DNA from 2 places in the Acidithiobacillus ferrivorans genome. Region 2 is predicted to be linked to the other one. Evidence: riboswitches for the same ligand, from Rfam matches in the RefSeq annotation. Region 2 holds a riboswitch; the other holds the start of a gene.
The links. Region 2 has a riboswitch for fluoride ahead of H2515_RS00660 (respiratory chain complex I subunit 1 family protein). Riboswitches for the same ligand answer to the same signal wherever they lie in the genome.
Positions count from the first base shown of each region.

Region 1: linked by a shared signal. The riboswitch ahead of H2515_RS16225 (respiratory chain complex I subunit 1 family protein) and the one ahead of H2515_RS00660 (respiratory chain complex I subunit 1 family protein) in region 2 are both predicted to bind fluoride.

Region 1 is NZ_CP059488.1:3,074,010-3,080,990, reverse strand. Features, by position in the region: gene H2515_RS15480 (IS1634 family transposase) at 1-762, opposite strand, end outside; gene H2515_RS15475 (DUF3387 domain-containing protein) at 837-1,856, opposite strand; gene H2515_RS15470 (type I restriction endonuclease subunit R) at 1,859-2,428, opposite strand; gene eno (phosphopyruvate hydratase) at 2,456-3,751, opposite strand; fluoride riboswitch at 4,030-4,093, shown strand; partial or broken gene H2515_RS16225 (respiratory chain complex I subunit 1 family protein) at 4,266-4,364, shown strand; gene H2515_RS15455 (proton-conducting transporter transmembrane domain-containing protein) at 4,474-6,021, shown strand; gene H2515_RS15450 (fluoride efflux transporter FluC) at 6,037-6,414, shown strand; gene H2515_RS15445 (DUF190 domain-containing protein) at 6,425-6,742, shown strand; gene H2515_RS15440 (HEAT repeat domain-containing protein) at 6,739-6,981, shown strand, end outside.
Region 2 is NZ_CP059488.1:152,095-159,075, forward strand. Features, by position in the region: gene H2515_RS00650 (proton-conducting transporter transmembrane domain-containing protein) at 1-1,030, opposite strand, end outside; gene H2515_RS00655 (hydrogenase) at 1,032-1,712, opposite strand; gene H2515_RS00660 (respiratory chain complex I subunit 1 family protein) at 1,722-2,663, opposite strand; fluoride riboswitch at 2,717-2,780, opposite strand; gene H2515_RS00665 (ArnT family glycosyltransferase) at 2,810-4,471, opposite strand; gene H2515_RS00670 (hypothetical protein) at 4,900-5,184, shown strand; gene H2515_RS00675 (helix-turn-helix domain-containing protein) at 5,236-5,535, shown strand; gene H2515_RS00680 (glycosyltransferase family 4 protein) at 5,678-6,682, opposite strand.

The DNA.
Region 1 (6,981 bases), 240 kb from region 2:
TTTGCCCAGGGTCGGCAGCAGCGTTTTGGTCTCAGCGGTGTTGCCATCGAAGACCTCATGGTAGATCGGCAAACCTTCTGCAGTCTGCACGACCCCCAGCATGAACTGGCGAGCGATCAGACCTTCCTTGGCCATCCCGAATTGACGGACGTCCTGGGGAACCGTGACCAGGCCTTCACTGCGGATCGTGGTGAGGTCATAGAAGACCACGGACAGGTCCTGATCGATCAGGGGGCGCAACAGTCCGGCTACCACAGCATCTACGGCACTCTGTTGCTCCATCAGGGCATCCATGCTGCGCAGGAGTTGCTGGTGGGTAATCGTTGTCACGGTGACATCCGGCAAGGCGACGGTTTCCACCCAGCGCAGTACGCCCAGTTTCGATTCGGGATCGCAGAGCCGGTTGAGGACCATCACCCGGATCAGCGCTTCCACATCGGTCGTATGGCGGGTCTTGCGGAACACCTGACGTAGGGCGCTGAACCCCAGCTCCTTCCAGAGTTCGGTCAAGGCCCAGACATCGCCAAAAGCACGCGCTGCTTCAAAAGCGATGGATGGTGGAGAAATCATTGGCGTCGGGGTGGGTACCTGGCCGCTGACCTTCATCAGGCCCTGAATCACGGCATTCAACTGACTGTCGACCTGATCCAGCCGCCCAAGTGTGGCGACGGTACGCTTTTTGACCTTTCCGGCATCATCCCGGTAGGACTCGACAAGCTGGACATAGCGGCGGCTGCCGGAGGTGGTGATCTTCACATGCATGCCGCCACTTTATCAGCGTTCATAGGCATGTCAATAAAAGAGCCTAAGTGATAAAACGTGCCACCACAGAAGTTTTAGAAAATACGCGCTGAAACCCCTATGAATGCTGGGGCGACGTTACGAAATTGACGATTTTTGCCGATGAACTGTCGAACTCGGGGCGCCTGTTCGCGGATGGACCAGTCGATGCGGGTGTTTTGGCGCACGGTATCGGCCACCTCTTTTGCAATCATTTTCAGGGCATCGTCACCCATGGCCTGTACGGCGGAATCATTGGTCGCCAGGGCATCATAAAATGCCGCTTCGTCCTTGCTGAGGCCCAGTGCAGCATGGCGTTGATCCAGCGCCTGTAATGCTTTGGCCAGCTCGATGAGTTCCTGCATCACCTCAACGGTATCCACCGAGCGGTTGTGGTATTTGCGCAGGGCTTCTTCCAGCTTCTCTGAAAACGCCTTGCTCTGGATCAGGTTGCCCTTGCCCTCTTTGCGTACCTTGTCCTGCAACAGGCGACGCAACATTTCCAGGGCCAGATTCTTTTCTGGCATGGCTTGAATCTGCTCGATGAAGGCATCGGACAGCAGGGATATTTCGCCCTTGGGTAGTCCAGCCACGGCATACAGGTCCACCACACCTTCCGGGGCAATCGATTGGTCGATCAACTGGCGGATGGCATATTCCTGCTCTTCCACCAGGGATTCCGCGTCGCTTGTCTTGTCTAGTGTGGCGCGGACACTCAGGAAGAATACGATCTCGGTGCGGCAGCGTTCTACCATGTCATCGCCGTCGGCCAAAGTTGCCGCCTTTTTCAGGCCGGATGTGGCATTTCGATACCGCCTCTTGATGCCTTCTTCTGTGATCTCTTGGGACAGGATGAACTCGGTGGCCTTACGCAGGGTGGCGACCTTCTCGGAACCATCCCCAGTCAAATAGTCCTGATAATCGCAATCATGGAAAATGCTACGGCAGATATCCAGCTTTTCCAGCAGTACCTTTATCGCAGCCTGCACGGTTTCCGCTGGATTGCCCTTGCCACCGGATCGGGTGTACGTCTCAATGGCGTTTTTCAGGTCCTGGGCGATGCCGATGTAGTCCACCACTAGGCCCCAGACTTATTGGTAAATACCCGATTGACCCGTGCGATGGCCTGAATGAGGCTGTGCCCACGCATGGGCTTGTCCACATAGAGGGTGTTCAGGGCCGGGGCGTCGAATCCTGTCAGCCACATATCCCGCACGATGACGATCTCTAGGGGTTGCACCCCGGCAGGGGGGTCATCGGGATCTTTCAGGCGGTCGCCAATATCCTCACAACCTCTTTTGGTGCGGATGTGTTGCTTCCATTCGATGGGATCGCTGGCGTTTCCGGTCATAACCACCTTGATGCGGCCCTGGGTGTCGTCATCGCTGTGCCAGTCTGGACGCAGTTTGGTGATGGCATTATAGAGTTCCACGGCGATTCGGCGGCTCATGGCGACGATCATGGCCTTACCGGACAGGATGCTCTTGCGCTTTTCCCAGTGATCCAGAATATCGGCGGCAATCTGCTCGACCCTTTTCGGCGCACCCACTAGGGCTTCCAGTTGCGCCCAGCGGGTTTTCAGGCGTTCCTTACAATCGAAATGGAAAGGTTTTTCGAGCTGCCCTGCACTTGAAGTCCGCCTGGCCACTGGTACAGATACTTGTACGGGACGTGCTCAGAAACGGACCGGTCGGCAAAACGCGTGTTTACCAGCGAAGCTGGCAGCGCTGCCCAGTTCTTCCTCGATACGCAGCAACTGGTTGTACTTGGCCACCCGTTCGCCACGCGCCGGAGCACCCGACTTCAGATGCCCCGTATCCAGGGCGACGGTGAGGTCGGCGATGAAATCGTCGGTGGTTTCGCCGGAGCGATGCGAGACAAAGGCCCCCCAGCCGTGATATTGCGCCAGCCGTGTGGCGGTGATGGTCTCGGTCACCGTACCGATCTGATTGAGTTTGATGAGGGTGGCGTTGGCAATATTGTCTTCCATGGCGCGGGTGATGATTTTGGGGTTGGTACAGAAGATGTCGTCGCCAACCAGTTCGATGACGCCACCGAGCTTCTCATTCAGCAACTTCCAGCTCTCCCAGTCGTTCTCCGCGAGGCCATCTTCCAGCAGAACCACCGGATAATTGCGGACGATTTCTTCGTAGTAGGCCACCATCTCCACACTGCTGATGGCCCGCTTCTCGGTACGTAGCTGATAGACGCCGTCCTTGAAAAACTCCGAGGATGCGGGGTCGATGGCGATGCCGGCGTCCCGGCCCGGTTCAAACCCAGCCTTACGGATGGCGTCCAGCAATAGATCATAGGATTCATGGTTGGAGGACACCATCGGCGCAAAACCGCCTTCATCACCGACGCCGACGGAGAGATGTTTCTCCAGCAGGATGGCCTGCAGGGCGTGATAGATTTCCGCCCCCCAACGCAGGGCTTCACGGAATGTGTTCGCGCCATAGGGCACCAGCATGCACTCCTGGAAGTCGGCGCCTTGCCAGTGGGCGTGAACGCCACCATTGAGTACGTTGAAACAGGGGACCGGCAGGCGGGTGGCGCCTGGGCCGCCCAGATAGGCGTAGAGGGGCAGATCGCTGTAGTTGGCCGCAGCGCGGGCGCAGGCCATGGAGACGCCGAGCAGGGCATTGGCGCCAAGCCGACTTTTGTTGTCGGTGCCGTCCAGTCCGATAAGGGTGTCGTCGATGGCCTTCTGTTCCCGGACATTCAGATACTGCAGGTCCGGGGCGATGATTTCTTCAATGTTCCGAATGACTTTTTCCACACCCTTGCCGTCATAGCGACGCGGATCGCCGTCGCGCAACTCTGCTGCTTCCCTGCTGCCGGTGGAGGCACCGGAAGGTACTGCCGCCCGGGCGCGGCTGCCGTCGGCCAGGAATACTTCTACTTCCACCGTGGGATTACCCCGTGAGTCCAAAATTTCGCGGGCGATGATATCTTCAATACGGCTGTCCATAAATGCTCCTGTCTCGCCGATCTTGCGTGTCGCGGCTATCGGTAGTAAACGAGAAAAATTAGTAGAGTGTCAAACATGGGTTAGTTGCGATAGGTCAACTGCACTGTGAATCTCGCGCAGCATGTCATCATCACTATCTATGGAGACCCAGTTCCGAAAAGCACCCGAACGTGCGAGTAACGGCTCAACCGACCGAAGCACTATAATGATTGTAAAAATGTTATTTTTTAATTACTTTTAACTGCTTGACCTAGCCATCACGCTTTACTACTATAATTAACATGAGTGGCGATGGAGTCCGCCCAATAACCGCCTTTATAGGCTAATGACTGCTACTGATCCTGATCGCAAGGTCGGGCGGTGGGGAGTTGGAAACCTATATAAAGGGGGAGGCATGCTCGGCGATATCGTCTTGCAGTGTGGACAAGTCTTGACGGTGATATGGTTATCACCGCTCTTGCACGGCTTCGTTGTCACCATGGAAGAGCGCGTTCAGCGCGGACAAGGGCCGTCCATATTCCAGCCCTATCGGGATCTCTGGAAACTCTTCCACAAAACCCTGCTGATACTGGAATCTGCGTCCTGGGTGTTTTTCTGGGCGCCGGTGGTGGCTTTTACCGCCATGCTCATCGTGCTGATGCTGATTCCGGTGCTGACCAATTTCCCGCTGCCCCTGTCCGATATGGGGGATATCCTCGGCGGCGGCCTGATTCTGACCCTCGGTGGTCGGCCTGCAGGAAACCCAACGCGGCGGGCAGGCCAGTCTCTATATGCTGGCCCTGTTGGAAATCGGCGCGGTGGCGTTGTTGCTCTGCCTGGTGCTGCTCGGCGCGAGCGATACGCAGTTTGCCGTCTGGGCAGCGAGCTGGTCCACTTATGGCACGGCGGCCTTCGGAGTGGCGGTGCTGTTTATCATCGGCTTCGGCGCCAAGCTCGGCATCCTGCCCTTTTACGAATGGTATCCGGGTGCTTACGGGAGTGGCAGTGGTGCTTCGGGGGCACTGCTTTCCGGCATTGTGCTGAACGTCGCGTATTTCGCCCTGGGACGGGCCATGCTCGACTGGTTGCCGGTCAGCGCCGCCACCGGTGTGGGCATTCTGCTGGTGGCCCTGGGGACGGTATCCGCCATCCTCGCTATTCTCTACGCCTTTCAACAGGAAGACTGGCGACGCCTGCTGGCATTTTCTACGGCGGAAAATGCGGGGCTGGCGGTGGTCGCGCTGGGTGCCGCCTCCCTGTTCCGGGCCGACGGCCTGTCCATGCTGACGACTCTGGCCTGGACGGTAGGCCTGATTCATCTCGGCGGCCATAGTCTGGCCAAGGGTGCCATGATGCTCAGCGCCGATCGGGTGGCGGCGGTGCGCGGCAACTATCAGATCGCGCAGAGCCGGGTACTGGCCCTCGCCCCTTGGACTTTAGGCATCGGCGCCCTGTTCGGGGCCATGAGTCTCGCCGCCATGCCGCCCATGGCGGGTTTTGCCAGCGAATGGTACCTCTTTCAAACCGTGTTTCAGGATTTCCATCTGACTTCTTCTGCCGCCCGGGTAGCGCTGGCGCTGAGCGGTGCTGGCCTGGCCCTGACCGCTGCCATTGCCCTGGCGACCATGGTCAAAGTCTTCGGCATCGGCCTGCTGGGACGGGAGGAAAACCCGACCGAAGTCACGGGCCGCTGGCCGCTTCTGGGTCTGGGTCTTTTGGTGCTGGCCTATGCCGTGGCGCTGCCCTGGACATTAGCGGCACTGGTCCGGGACGGCTGGCCCGCCGTTCCCGCCGCTGTGGCCGCCATGGTGCGCGGCCCGATACTGGTGCCATTGACTCCTCATTTCGCCTTTATTTCGCCCCCTTTGTTGCTGCTCATGGGAGTATTACTGGCACTGATTCCCCTGGGTTTGCTGGGCTGGAGCCAGCACAGTCACGGCCGCCGCCGGGTACCCGTATGGGGTCACGGCCTGCGCCGGATACCGGCGGACAATGCGGTGACTGCGCTGGCTTTTTCCAATGCACTGCGGGAATTTTATAGCTTTGTGTACCGGCCCAGCACCAATACCGAAAAAAGCCATACGGACCGCCATTATTTCGTTCATGAGGTGCACTTCAATTACAGTCAGGCCCCCGTCTTTGGACCCTGGTTGTTTCGCCCGGCAGTACGCCTGGTGCAGAATCTCAGCGACCGGATTGGTCTGACCTTGCAAAATGGCTCACTCAACGCCTATCTCGCTTATATCGGGATACTGTTGATCGTCATTTTGGGCAGCGTCTTTTATTTGTAATAGGAAGGAGTAAGGATGTTCGCAACATTCGGATATGTTACTTTTTTTGCCTTGATTGGCGTCTGGGCGCGCTATGGTCAGAATTTGCTGGTGCAGACCGTGTTTGGCCGTAATTTTCCATGGGCGATTCTGAGTATCAATGTGATGGGCTGTTTTCTCATGGGGTTTCTGTTTTTTGAGACCTTGGATCGTATCTCTGTGAGTCCAGAATTACGCACAGGCATACTTACTGGCGGATTAGGCACCTACACCACTTTTTCGACTTTTTCTGTGGAAACACTGGTACTTTTTGAAAATGGCGAGCCGGTTAAGGGCCTCATCTATGTATTTTCGACAATGGTTTTATGTCTGGGTGCGACTTTTTCCGGTGCCTGGGTTTCGCGCAGTATTTGAGAGGTGACTCATGACAACCGTATCTGTAGTACGTATTTACATTAAAGAAGGTGACAAGCATAGCGGACACAATCTTATGCAAGATATTTTCCGCATGCTCCATGATCAGTACAAGGTGCGTGGTGTTACCGCCTTTCGCGGTATCGCGGGTTTTGGCAGCAAAGGCGAGGTTTTTGCTGATGACATTATGCATTTCAACGTCCATCTGCCGCTGGTGCTGGAATTTTTTGATGAACCAGAGACGGTGGACATCGTGATGCCGCACCTGCGGGAATTGGTGCCACCAGGCCATATTCTGCGCTGGGAAGCCGATTGCGGCTGCGAATGAACCATCATTACTGCCCGCTCTGTTATGCGGAAATGCCCATCGGCTCAATCATCTGTCCGACCTGCGGGCAAGATGTTGAGGGCTGGGAACGTCACACACCGTACTACAACCGCTTGATCTGGGCGCTGAAAAATCCCCATTCCGAAGTACGGATGGGAGCTATTCTCAGCTTGCAGAATCACAGACGTGACGGTGCGGCAGGGCCGCTGGCGGAATGCGCCATGAACTGGCCTATTGAT
Region 2 (6,981 bases):
ACATCATGGATTTGGTCAGGGAATGGTTGATCATGTGATACATGGCCCCGGCGAAGGCCAGGGGGCCGCCGAAACCAAAGCCGATGGCCAGCACTCCCATGTGTTCCAGGGAGGAATAGGCGAGCATGCGCTTGGCGCCATCCTGCCGGACGATGAACATTCCGGCGACGAAGAGGGAAATGACGCCCAGCACCAGCAGTGCCGTATGCCCCATCACTCCATAACCACCGCTGTCGACGATGGACAGAAACCGGTAGATGCCGAGCAGGGCGATATTCAGCAGTGCCCCGGAAAGCATGGCGGAAACCGGCGCCGGGCCTTCGCTGTGGGCATCGGGCAGCCAGGTATGCATGGGTGCTAGACCCATCTTGGTGCCGAAGCCCACCAGGGTGAGCAGAAAGGCGAGAAAGAGCAGCGTCTCCGGCACATGCGGCGCCACTTCCCGCAAATTAGCCCAGGTCAGGGCATAGGTCGGCCCCAGGGTGAAGGTCCCGCCCCAGTAGAAGAGAATGATGCCGAGCAGCGCCAATGCCAGACCCGCAGAAACGATGATCAGATATTTCCACGCCGCCTCGATACACTCCGCCTCCCGCTCGAAACCCACCAGAAAGGCGCTGACGATGGTAGTGAAGTCGATGGCAATCCAGAAGATGCCGGGATTGTTCATTAGTGGCGCGATCAGCATGGTCAACGCAAAGCCGGCCTGTAAGGCATAATATTTGTGGAGACGGGGCTTTTCCTCGGGAAGCAGGCGCATATAGCCGATGGCATAGAGAGACGCCAGCAGGTAGACCAGCCCAACGCAGAGCAGCACCCAGGCCCCCAGCGGCGTCAGCAGAATATAGCCTGCACCGGTCACCAGTGCCTTGCCGGGCAGGGCTACCAGAATGGCCAGAGTCAGGCCAAAAACGGCCACCGATGACGTCAGATTCAGATACTCCGCCCAGCGCGGGCGGCGTATGGCCATGATCAGCACAATAGCTACCGCGGGCACAATCCACAGGGCAGCAATGAGCGCCGTAAAATCCATCTCAGCCCACCAGCTTTTGCAGGCCGCGGCTGCTGGTCGTCCCGGCGTGGGCCTGCAGGAAACGCACCAGCATCCCGAAGGCCATGACAATGGTCATCAGGTCGAAGATGATCACCAGTTCCAGGAGCACCGGCATGCCGGGCACGAGAATCTGTGAGCCCAGAAAAATACCATTTTCAATCACCAGCAGCCCCAAAATATGGCTGATGGCCTCGGAGCGCAGGATCATCATCAAAAAGCCGATGAGCTTGAGGCTGAACATGCAGGTCAGGGCCAGCACCGCAATGTTGTCGGTCAGGTGCAGCGCCACCCCCAGCTGTCGCGCGACCTCGTAGGAGAAAATCACCAGCGCCGCGCCAAGGACCATGCTGGAGGAAGGTTTGAGCAGCGGGGTGAACTCGCGTTGGATATCCAGTCGGTTGACCAGACGTAGCACCAGGTAGGGCAGGATGGTTCCGCGAAAAAGCGCTGTCAGAACGGCGATGAGGTAGAGTTCGGGATAATGCCCGTAATAGCCGATAGCGGCGGAAATGGCCGCGATAGTCCAGGATTCTGCCGCAAAAGCATAAACATGATTCTTCAGCCAATGAGATGCCAGCATCACAAAGGACAGCACCAGCGCCAGAATCGCCAGCAGACTGAACAGGGACGTAGCCAGGGGACCGAGATGAAAGATCAGCATCGCACCCTCCTAAAGCTGGTCAGCCACGATGGCCAGCACGGCAAAGAGAAAAGACAGCGCCAGCGGCTCCTGATAACGATAGAAGCGTAGTCGCGACTGCAGCGTATCCACGGCCACCATCACCAGCCCCACCGCGCCATATTTGGCCAGTATGATAAGCAACGCCAGCAGCACTGAACCCAGACTGCCCGTCGTGGACAATCCCCACGGAAAGAAAAAGACATTGAGGAAAATGGTGTAGAGTAAAAACTGCTTCATCCAGCCCGCCCATTTGAGCAGGGCCAGCAATGGCCCGGAATACTCCAGAATTCGCGCCTCGTCGATCATGTAAATTTCGTAAGGGATGGTGGAGTGGATGGGCAGGCGGTCCGTTTCCACCGTCAGCAGGATGAAAAAAGCGAAGATCAGAAAAATATGCGCCGGGCTCCAGTAGGCTGCCGGATGCTGTGCCAGCAGGTGATTGGCGACGAAAGGCAGCATGGAGTGATCGAGAAAGGTGATACCCACAAAGACCAGGATCAGGGTCGGCTCGGCGAGGATGGCGAGCATAACCGCCCGGCTGGAACCCAGTCCACCAAAGGGCTGACCCGTATCCAGCCCGGCCAGCAGGATGAAAAAGCCACCGAGGGTCAGAATCAGGCCGCCGCCGAGGATATCGCCCATGTCCGAGAGCGGCAGGGGGAAATTGGTCAGCACCGGAATCAGCATCGGCACGATGAGCATAGCGGTAAAAGCCACCACCGGCGCCCAGAAAAACACCCAGGATGCGGATTCCGGTATCAGCAGGGTTTTGTGAAATAGTTTCCAGAGATCCCGATAGGGCTGGAATATGGACGGCCCCTGTCCGCGCTGAACGCGCTCTTCCATGGTGACCATGAAGCCGTGCAAAAGCGGTGACAACAAAAGCACCGTCAAGACTTGTCCACACTGCAGGACGATATCGCCGAACATGTCTTCCCCTTTATATGGTTTCCATGACGCTCCACGGCCCGACCTTGCGATCAGGATCAGTAGCAGTCATTAGCCTATAAAGGCGGTTATCGGGTGGACTCCATCACCACATGTTTTATTTATGGTAGTTTGGCGCGTTATGGAGGTCAAGATGTTTCCTGCCGTGCGCTGATGCGGAGGAGCGCGATATCCGTGTGATTGTAGATTTCGTATCGTATCATGATGGTTTGCTGCTGATAGGCGGCGGGCACTGCGGCGCGAACGGCAGGTATATCACTGGCCGGACAAACCAGATAAAGAGGCTCCGGGCCGAGGACCGCAGGTAACTCCGTCAATGCCCGCAGATGCCGGATGGGCATGTTGCCGCGCCCGGCATAAAACAGAAAATTCGGCTGAAACCACTGCCAGGAGGCGAGCCGGTAGGGCTGCGGGCCCTGCAGGGCAGCAATGCGTTGCCCCATCGCCCGTGCGGGTTTCACGGCGTTAATGGGCGGGGTGATGACGAAAACCAGCAGTGCCGCCAGCGCCACACTGCCGCCAGCCAGGGTGACTCCAGCCTGCGGCCAGCGTTGCCGCCGGAGCAGCACGAGGGCGACCGCTGCTGCCAGCATATAAGGTATCCCGATCTCCACCATGCCCGGTAGCTGCGGCTCGCGCAAAGGCACCACCCAGGCGGCGAAGACACTCAGTGCCAGCCCGATGAGAAACAGCACCCCGAGAGAGGCCGCCATTCCCCAGCGCGCGGGCTGCGTGGCGGCAACGCGGACTTTCTCAAAATAAGCGGCCAGCAGAATGAAGAGCGGCGGGTAGGCTTCCCAGACATAATTGGGGAGCTTGGTTGCAGACAGGGTAAAAAAGCCGATCCACGCCGTCGCCCAGACCAGCAGAAAAAGCGTCTTCGGCTGGCTGCGTAAAAAGTGCTGGCGGGAAAGCCAGATATCCCGAAAAACCTGCGGTAAAAAGATCGACCAGGGCAGCATCCCGAGAAAAGTGCTGATCGGATAATACACCCAGGGGCCGCGGTGCCCCTGCATGCTGTCATCAAAGCGACCGATATTCTGCTTGAAGATGAAGGCGCGATCCCAGGCCCAGTGGGTTTCGACGCCCACGGCAAGATACCAGGGCAGCATAATAAGCAGAAAAAGCGGTATCCCCCAGTCCAGCCGACCTTCCCGCCAGAGAAAGGACAGCTCCCGGCGCAGCAACAAAAACAGCACGATAATCAGGCCCGGTAGCAGGAAGCCGATGGGGCCTTTATCCAGGGTGGCGAAGGCCATGGCGGCATAGGTGATGAGCAGTTCGCGGCTGCGGATATCCGGGAACAGGTATCCGCGCAGATAACTCAGCAGGGCAATGGTGACCGTCAGGATGAGGAGGGGGTCCGGTGTGGCGCCGCGGAAAATCACCGTGCTGTGCAGCGCCGTGGCCGTCAGCAGGCCGCCGATCAACGCAATATTTTCACCATACAGACGCCGCAGGGCCATGATCAGATAGAGGATCAGCAAGGCCCCGACGACAGCGGAACCCATCCGTAAACCCCAGGAGTTCAAGCCCAGCACCTTGACGCCGGTCCACATGAGCCAGTAATTGAGTGCGGGTTTGTCAGGCATCAGCCGCGCATTGAAGGTCGGGACCACCAGATTGTGCTGGGCAATCTGGTCCTTCAGCGACTGGGCATAGATGGGTTCGTCGATGTTCCAAAGACTGGTATTGCCAATGCCACAGCCGAAGAACAGCAGTGCCAGCAGAAAAATCGTGAATGCCTTCAGTCCAAAGAATCGGCTGGCGGCACTATTCCGGGAGAACATGATCAGCTCCCGGTGGGGTTACACTGGCTTCGTATAAGTCGCTAAGCATCGCGATACTTCATACCGTATGTGGATTTGTCCGGCAATAATCATCGCCAATGACATTAATGATGGGTACCCAGGGTTTTGTTTCAGATGGATGTGAAGTACCTCAAATCTCGCGTACCGTGCCGCTGTGCTACTCGGCGAGCGCTTCTCCCAGCAACCCGCCCAGTCTAACCTGTTGTCGCATTGACCTCAATCTGCGTATCCCAGGTCGCCGCGTCAAATTCAGCGAACCCACGCCAGAATGCCGCGAGGTCGGCAGAGGGCAAGCTCTGAACGGCCTTGTTCAACCGTATTTAGTAGAAAAAGTTTTGCACGCGTTATTCAGCGTTGGTGGTCTCCCGCGCATCCGCGGGCTGAGGTGAGGAGCGCGTGCAGAAGGCTTGTTTCGGCTTCCCGCATCAAATCTTGCCCACCATACGCTTGCAGCGTATGATAACTACATGGTCATCGTCGAGTCACCCGTATTCACCAAAGCCATCGTGGCCATCCTCGATGATGAGGGATACCGAGCCATGCAAAATGCATTGGTAGAGAACCCCGCATTGGGCGTGGTGATTCCCCATGGCGGTGGTCTACGCAAGGTGCGGTGGGGAGTCGAAGGCAGGGGAAAGCGTGGAGGGATTCGCGTGATCTACTACTGGTGGACGGGCAAGGGTCAGATCTAACGCAGGAGCAAATCCGTCAGCTAGGAAAGCTCGTTGAGCAGGAGTTACATCATGGATGAGCAAGGATTTGACGAACTGCTGGATAGTGTGCGCTGGATGGGCCGTCATATGCGCGGCGAGGATGATAACGGGCGGACGACCCGCATTCCGGATCCTGATGTGAAGGCTATCCGTGAAACCACAGGGCTTTCTCAGTCGCAGTTCGCCCTGATGATCGGGGTCAAGCTCAAGACCTTGCAGAATTGGGAGCAGAAGCGGGTACGTCCGGCAGGGCCAGCTAGGGCGCTTTTGCAGATCGTGGCTGTGGATCCCCATGCGGCGATTCGTGCCCTGCACGGCCACGCGGCATAAACAGGGATCTCAAAGCATTATTGGCGGGTTAAGTGATGGCATTGACCATAGCTTGCAACGAAACAAGGATTGCTCGCTTGCGAAATGATTCGGCTGGGGTGTCATACACAAAACACCAGGGGTAGAAAAAATCTCGCACGCATTATTTAGCGCTGGGGGTCTCCCGCGCATCTGCGGGCTGATAGGTGGTGTACCAGTGGTCTTCCAGGATCACCTTCAGGAGCTGCTGGGTGCTTTGCGCCCAGGTGAGGTAGGGCATGTCGGCGGAGCGAGGGGCTTGGCCCTCGGCGTGGAGCTGGAGCCAGTGGCGGAGGCTGTCGGCCAAGGCGGCGCTATCGCTGTTGGGGAAGTAAAAGGCGAAATCGCCCGCCACCTCATGAAAAACCGGGATATCGCGGGCGATGACGGGCAGGCCGTAATGGGCCGCTTCGATGAGCGGCAGACCGAAGCCTTCGGCGAAGGAGGCGGCCAGTAAGGCCGTCGATTGGGCGTAAAGCTGCATGAGCAGGGCATCGCTGGCCTTTTCCAGCCAGAACAGTTGCTTGTTGCGCTGGGGATGGCGGCGCAGACGGCGGACCAGGTCGTGGCTGCGCCAGCCTTCCTTCCCGACGATGACGAGATTGATGTCCGTGCCCTCTTTCCAGAGCATTTCCAGCGCATCGAGTGCCGGGGCGTGGCCTTTGCGCGCTTCTACGGTGCCGACCATGAGGAGGGTGGGTCGCTCGCGTAGTTGCGTCAGCAACATTGCCTCATTCGCGTTTACGCCTTCAGTGGGTTTACTGGCCTCCAGGTTCGCACCAAGTTGGAAATAGCCTATGGGCAGAGGCGCCTGCCGCGCATCGGGGTGTTGCTGCAACCAATTTTTTACTTCGTCAGCAACAGAGCGGGAGTCGCAGACGATGGCGTCGGCCACCGTCATCACGCCAGCGAGCCAGTCGGTGAAGGCGAGGTTGTAGGCTCTAGGGAAAAGCCATGGATCACTCAGGCCAATGATATCGTAGATAGTAAACACAATCCGTAATCCGCGCTGTTGCAGGGCCGATAATGCCGGAAAGGGATAGTCTAGGTACAGGTCAGGGCAAAAAAACACATCTCCTGCCTGAAGGAGCACCAGAGATTCTTCAGGATCGGTGGGTTCCTTGCCCATTAGGATGTTGCGAAATTTTCGTGCATACCAAAGTTGGCCTGTCCCATCGGCATAAACTGGTTCTACAACATAGCGTGAAGGTGGATGGCGCAGGAGTTCTTGTAAGATGCTGCGCACGACTCGGTGCACGCCGGTATGTACATCACGCAATATCAGGCCCGATATGTCTACCAATAGTTGATGTTCTTCGGGAATAAAACTTGGTTGCGTCCGATGGCTTTCTGCCAAGAGTGGTGCGTGGCGGGTACGAAGGGTATATTTTTTAAATAAATAAACCCATACTCGTACCTCTTCTTCCA